Regions from separate parts of the Glaciecola sp. 1036 genome, predicted to be linked through region 2. Evidence: predicted binding sites of a transcription regulator. Region 2 holds the regulator's gene; each other region holds the start of a gene.
What was found. The regulator FNR, encoded in region 2, switches genes on or off when oxygen is low (the NO sensors DNR and NnrR bind a similar motif). The targets are predictions, from matches to a motif close to TTGATCTAGATCAA.
Positions count from the first base shown of each region.

Region 1: the regulator FNR is predicted to act here: its motif matches at 1,146-1,159, upstream of ccmA (cytochrome c biogenesis heme-transporting ATPase CcmA).
Region 3: the regulator FNR is predicted to act here: its motif matches at 1,007-1,020, upstream of ACNKW3_RS02275 (DUF3149 domain-containing protein).

Region 1 is NZ_JBLWFH010000003.1:26,242-28,516, reverse strand. Features, by position in the region: gene ACNKW3_RS05165 (hypothetical protein) at 1-1,065, opposite strand, end outside; gene ccmA (cytochrome c biogenesis heme-transporting ATPase CcmA) at 1,258-1,884, shown strand; gene ccmB (heme exporter protein CcmB) at 1,884-2,275, shown strand, end outside.
Region 2 is NZ_JBLWFH010000001.1:77,373-79,647, forward strand. Features, by position in the region: gene ACNKW3_RS00335 (sulfite exporter TauE/SafE family protein) at 1-655, shown strand, start outside; gene fnr (fumarate/nitrate reduction transcriptional regulator Fnr) at 684-1,424, shown strand; gene uspE (universal stress protein UspE) at 1,530-2,275, shown strand, end outside.
Region 3 is NZ_JBLWFH010000001.1:512,452-514,726, reverse strand. Features, by position in the region: gene gshA (glutamate--cysteine ligase) at 1-231, shown strand, start outside; gene ACNKW3_RS02280 (hypothetical protein) at 333-953, shown strand; gene ACNKW3_RS02275 (DUF3149 domain-containing protein) at 1,133-1,255, shown strand; gene smrB (endonuclease SmrB) at 1,258-1,809, opposite strand; gene prmB (50S ribosomal protein L3 N(5)-glutamine methyltransferase) at 1,894-2,275, shown strand, end outside.

The DNA.
Region 1 (2,275 bases), on a different contig from region 2:
TGAGCTATTAGCATCCCCTGTGCCATGTAAACTCTCAACAGGAGTCATAACGGTAACAGGACGAGGGACCAAGGTTAGATGAACGGTTTTGCCGTTTGGCGCAGCATACTTGGCAACCGCGAGTAGATTGTCCGTTTTTTGGGTAATATCTAGCGTTTGAATCTGTTTTGGTAAAACTTGCTCTAAAAGAGCCTTGTTGGGCTTTATTATAAGTATATCTGGGCTCGTCACCTGATTACTTGGATTAAATAAATTATCTTTAAGTAAATGATTTAGATTTACTTGGTTGGCGTTTGTCAGTTTTTGATTCAGGGTTTTTAGTTCATTAAAAGCTAACGGGCTAGCATCTATTTTTAACTGGCTAATAACTACATTGTTTGATTGTGTAGGATTAACGGCAAGTTTCATTTGTACCACTTGTTCAGGCTTTATATTCTGCAGCTTGGACAGGTTCACTGGCAAAGTTACTGGGAGCGTTCTCCCATTGTCATGCATCTCTACTTGAATATTATTTATGCCAACTTTATTGACGAGTCCTTGAATACTTACTTGCACGTTATTTAACGCGGAACTAGCCAGTTTAAGCAGTGTTTGCGCTAACTGTTTTTGTTCTAAAGGACTTTTAATTATTTTATCGAGAATTGGATAAGTCACAATTTTTGATATGTCATGAGGTGAAATATTAGGCCATTGTGAAGCTAATTCTCTCATTACTTGAGGAGGGATTGCTTGATTTTGCTTCAGTGACGCATTTTGCAATAGCCCAGAAGTTGAAACGACTAATTTTGCCAGCTCCCCTTTCACGCCTGTCAATACCAAGCGATCGCCTTTATTTAATTGACCATCAGCAATCAACTGTTCAACCGGTATCTGTAATTTTTGTTTACTAGAATCTACCTGTAAGGTTACTTTTCCCTGACCTACATTAAGAATTGTAAGCGACAACGTCATGGATTCTTTTGCCGCGTGGTGTGCATGTTCACTGACCACAAGCTTTTGGCCGCCTTGAATCGCATCTTGCAAGGCGTTTAGAGGGCTGACATGTGATATGGAATTTTGATTCATTCTCTGTTATCGGCATTCTTTAAAAAAATACAAGTTTCACTCGTCGAGGTAGTGAATAAATCATAGACGCGAATTTCATCTTGACATTAATCAATGAATAATTGTTTTGATTGACATTTTTTCTGTTTGAACTTGGCGTTGTCCATGTTGTTTGTGCTATTATTTCGCGGTTTTTTAAATAGCGGATTTAACTTGAAAATTCTTGAATTAAGCGGTGTTAGTTGTGAAAAACAAGACCGTGAATTATTTCACAATATAAACTTGACTCTGACCGGCGGTGAATTGCTTTTTTTGAAAGGTGAAAACGGAGCAGGTAAAACCAGTTTAATTAGGATTATCACAGGGTTATCAAGGCCAACCTCCGGAGATGTATTAATCCAACAAGAAAACATTCACAAATACCCAGATGCGGCAAAAAAACTGGTGTACTGTGGACATAAATTAGGCTTAAACGCCAATCTTTCAGCGCTAGAAAACTTAGGGTTTTGGTGTCAATTACATGGCAAACCTGTAGACAATGCTGAGCTGCAAATTGTATTGGAAAACCTCGGATTAGAAGGGTTAGAAGATTTGCCCGTCAAACATCTTTCTGCAGGACAGCAAAGAAGAGCATCCTTGGCCAAATTATGGCTATCAACCAATGCATCTTTATGGGTTTTAGATGAACCTTTTACGGCATTGGACGTTAATACTGTGAAGTTGTTATGTCATCAAGTTGACTCATTTGTAAACGCCGGCGGAGCAGTTGTCATGACCTCGCACCAACAAGTAGAACTCACTTGTAAAACATCTGAATTTTATCTGGAGTATCATTGGTGATCAGACGTTTAGTCGCAGTATCTAATAGAGAGTTTTCTCTAGCATTTAGACAAGCTTCTGAATTGATGCAGCCATTGATGTTTTTTATTATTGTGATAAGCCTTTTCCCTTTGGCAGTGGGGCCAGGTCCGGATATTTTGCAACGCATATCCGCCGGCGTTGTTTGGGTGGCTGCAATTTTGTCATTGCTGATGGGATTGGAACGCCTGTTCAGGGACGATTTTATCGACGGTAGCATGGAGCAATACATGTTAACCGATCTTCCTTTATATCTAATTGTCTTGATCAAAGTATTGACTCATTGGCTAATTTCCATGATTCCATTGTTGTTGTTGAGTCCAATGCTCGCGTTATTTTTGAATATGACCTTTGAAATGTATTGGGTATTAAT
Region 2 (2,275 bases):
TATATTTTCGGCATTTTTAGTGGGACTGGCCGGTAGCGTGCATTGTATCGGCATGTGTGGCGGTGTGATTTCAGCGTTCTCCTTCGCGACACCGCCAAATGCGAATAAACAACTTTATTCTCTCGCCTACAACCTTGGTAGGATATTGACCTATGCCTTTTTAGGAGCAATTACCGGATATTTAGGCAGCATTGTTTCCAGCAGTTTGGTAACTGATGTTCCTGTTTTACGTTATGTCAGCATCGCTTTTTTATTTCTGTTGGCATTTTATATTAGTGGGATCTGGCGTTTGCTGTCGCATTTAGAAGCTGCGGGAAAGATTATTTGGAAGCGCATTCAGCCCTTAAGTAAGAAGTTTTTACCGGCCAAAACACCGTTTCACGCCATTGCATATGGCGCCATCTGGGGATTTCTTCCCTGTGGGCTAATTTATTCAGCCTTAACTTGGAGCCTAGCATCCGGAAGTGCTACTCAAGGCGCTTTATTGATGTTTAGTTTTGGGTTAGGCACCCTGCCTTCCCTGTTGATCATTAGCTTTGGATTACAAAGTTTACTGCCTTACTTTCAACACCCTATAAGTCGTTATCTAATAGCTGCGAGCATATTCTTAAGTGGATTAATTTTGCTTTTTCAGGAATTTGGCGTTACAGTGTAGTCACTTAAATCTACATTTATAAAACGCAATGTCAAACGTACCTGAACTTTCCATTCATTGTCAAAGTTGCAGTTTTAGCCATCTTTGCCTGCCAGTGGCACTTAATAAAAACGAATTAGAATCACTTGATGACATCATTGAGCGCAAACGCCCTTTGCATAAACACGATAAATTAGTCAGAGCTGGGGATAAATTTCACAGTTTATATGCGGTACGATCTGGTTCATTTAAGTCTTATGTCAGTGATAAAGACGGCGTTGAACAGATAATAGGTTTTCATTTCCCTGGGGATATTATTGGTTTTGATGCCTTAAAAGAAAACTTACACCAAAGTTATACACAAGCCTTAGAAACAGCTATGGTGTGTGAACTTCCCTATCAAACACTTGAGCAGGTATCAGTTCGTTATCCTAAGCTTAGACAACAAATTATGCGTTTTATGAGTGCTGAGATAAAACACGATCATGATTTAATGATGTTGTTGAGCAAGCGTAGTGCTGAAGAACGTTTATTACATTTCATCAGTCATTTGTCACAACGCTTTGATGAGCGTGGGTTTTCTGCCAGACAATTTAACTTATCAATGACCCGTAATGAAATTGGTAACTACCTAGGCTTAACGGTTGAAACTATCAGTCGTTTATTGACTAGATTTCAAAAAGAAGGCTTAATCAAAGTCGAAGGTAAACTCATTACTATTGAAAACGTTGATGGACTTAAACAGCGCCTTCCTGAATCAGACATTCCATTTACTGCGGTAAACGAATAAGTTACTGACTTTCTAGAGTTTAATTGATCTATCCCAAAGAGGTTATGTTCTATACATAACCTCTTTTTTATATACTGGCTATGTATCAATATAAGGAGATAGACCATGTTTGCTTGTACCCATATTCTCGCCGTTTTCGATCCTCATACCCACGAACTACAACCGGCACTCGCTAGAGCTTTAACATTGGCAAAAAGGGTCGATGGCTGCAAGGTGACTCTTGTATCATGTATTTACGACAGTACTTTCGATATGACGAATATTCTAACGTCTGAAGAAAGATTCGACATGAAACAAGCGCTTGTGCTTAGCCAAAAGGAAAAAATGCAAAAGGCCTTGGCTCAGTATCCGGATGCAGAAGTAAATATTGAGGTTGTTTGGCATAAAAAGGTACATAAAGGACTCGTCAATTTAGCTACCGAAGAAAACTGTGATCTCATCATTAAATCCTGTAAAGCCCATGAAAAAATTGGACAAAAGCTCTTCACACCGCACGATTGGCAATTATTACGCGAAAGTTCTGTGAATGTTCTGATGGTCAAAGATCATGACTGGCCTGACAATGGAAAAATTGTCGCAGCATTAAGTATCAATGCCAATGACAAAACCCACAGTTTACTCAACGACAAAATCGTTGCTACAGCTCAGGCTTTGACCGGCGCGTTAAATGCTGAATTGCATTTAGCAAACACTTTTGTCGGCGCTCCGATACATGTCAGCGTTGAAGTACCTAGCTTCTCAGCCGAAGTTTATAATCAAACATTAAAGGAAAAGCACACTGAATTAATGAAAGCGGTAGCTAAAACTGAAAATATTCCCGAATCCAATTTACATATTGCAGAGGGTTTACC
Region 3 (2,275 bases), 440 kb from region 2:
TCTGTATTAAAAGCGCACGATATCGACAATAGCGGTTTTGGGTTGTCATTATCAAAAGAATATAAATCGTTTTTTATGCAAGCAGATTATCGATATATTCAAAAAGCTGAGTTTGAAGAAGAGACATCAGCGTCTGTGCTACGGCAGGTAGAATTAGAAAAACAAGATTCAGAAGATTTTGATACCTTTGTAACTAATTATTTTGCTGATAAACAGACTGAAAATGCATAAAAAAACCCGCTCAAAAAGGGGAGCGGGTCAAACACACTTAGGGAAACACAAACTTCATCTGTTGTATAAGAACAAACAATTGGATATTTAGTTCCCAAAAAATGAAAAAAAATATTTTATTTATTTTACTTGTTACATTTTTAGTCTCCGCTGTAGGTTGTACGACTACGCCTCCACGAGAACGCGAAGACCTGTGTAAGATTTTTGAAGAAAAAGATGATTGGTACGATGCCGCCGAAGAAATGCGTGAAAAATGGGGGGTGCCCATTCATGTGCCAATGGCAATGATGTACCAAGAAAGTTCTTTTCGTCACGATGCCTTACCTCCCAGAGATTATGTGTTTTTTGGTTTAATTCCTTGGGGTAGGGTAAGTTCTGCTTATGGATATGCACAGGCTAAAACGATGACCTGGGATGATTATGTCAGAGAAACCGGGAATTCCTTCGCCGATCGTGATGATTTTGAAGATGCTATCGACTTCATGGGATGGTTCATTTACAAAACCCATAAAATCAACCGAATTTCCAAATGGGATGCTGGCACTCAATACCTGAATTATCATGAAGGTTGGGGCGGATATAAACGTCAATCTCACCGCAAGAAACCTTGGTTGATAAAAGTAGCCAATAAGGTTGACCAACGCTCTAAACGCTATGCTGGGCAATTGAAAAAATGTGAAGAAGAACTACAAAAGAGTTGGTTTATGAAGTTGTTTTCGTAGTTAGATCGTCAATGCTTAATCCATGCCTAACTAGTTGCGAAAGCTTAGGTTTATTGATCTAAATTAAGGTTTTATTTTATTCCCATTTAGCCCTGATTTGAGTATTGATCTGTATCATTATTTTACTCATAGGCATCACTAAAATAGAAGCATCAAAGAAATACATTGAGGCAATAAAAATGTTAGATCTTCTATTATCAGATCCAGTCGCTTGGGGTTCAGTTTTCGGAATCTTTGTTGTAATCGCTATATGCGCATACTACGTTTGGTTATTTTTGAAAAACGTAAACGAAAACGCCTAAGTTTACAGCGCTTTGTCATTTTGGCGTGATTTGATGAGCACCAAAAGGGCGCCTTGACCGCCCCATTCAAGTGGGGCTTGGTGAAATCCAATGACTCTAGGGTGTTGGACTAACCAGCTTGGAACCTGTTGTTTTAAAACGCCGCCACTAACGCCATGAATGATATTGATACATTCATGGTGATGCTCGTAGGCTTCTTCTATCACAGCGGCAATTTCATGTTTTGCTTGATGGCGAGTTAATCCGTGTAAATCGAGTCTAATTTCTGGGACCAATTCGCCGCGTCTAAGTGCTTTTACTTTAAATTTGTATTTAGGGTCTCGAATAAAGGCGAGGGCTTTGTTGGGATCGAAGTGAGCTTGATACTGATCTGAAAATTGAAAATCAGAGGCTCTTCGCTTTACTGCTAACCTTGCTTTATTTTTCGCCAGTTTTAGACGTTTTTCAGCGGGATCTTTTTGTGGCGGCACATATTTGTCATGTTGTAGTGGGGTAACATCACCGAAAAGTGAAGCAAATTCTGTTTGTTCCGAATTTTTCGAATTTTTTTTCACTTTTACACCCTAAAACAGCGAAATTATTTACAATAACCTTTATTATAACGGCAATTTTCTGGCAACTACTATTATCCTGCCGCTATGTCGAACGAAATCAGTCAAACTGCACAATTTGATTATACAGAATTGAACACTGTGGTCGATTGGATCCGGTTTACAATTTCTCAATTGCAACAAGAAAACGTATATTTTGGTCATGGCACTGATAATGTTTGGGATGAAGCTGAGCATTTGGTGTATCAATGTTTACATTTGCCTTTGCAACTTAATAGTGCGCAAAAAGACCATCTTCTAGCGGCAAAAATTACCGAGCAAGAAAAATTAAAATTATCTGAATGGGTAATGCGACGAACCCAAGAACAGCTTCCGTTACCCTACATTACCAACACAGCGTGGTTTGGTCAGATGCCGTTTTATGTGGATGAACGAGTGTTGATCCCGCGTTCACCTTTTGCAGAACTCA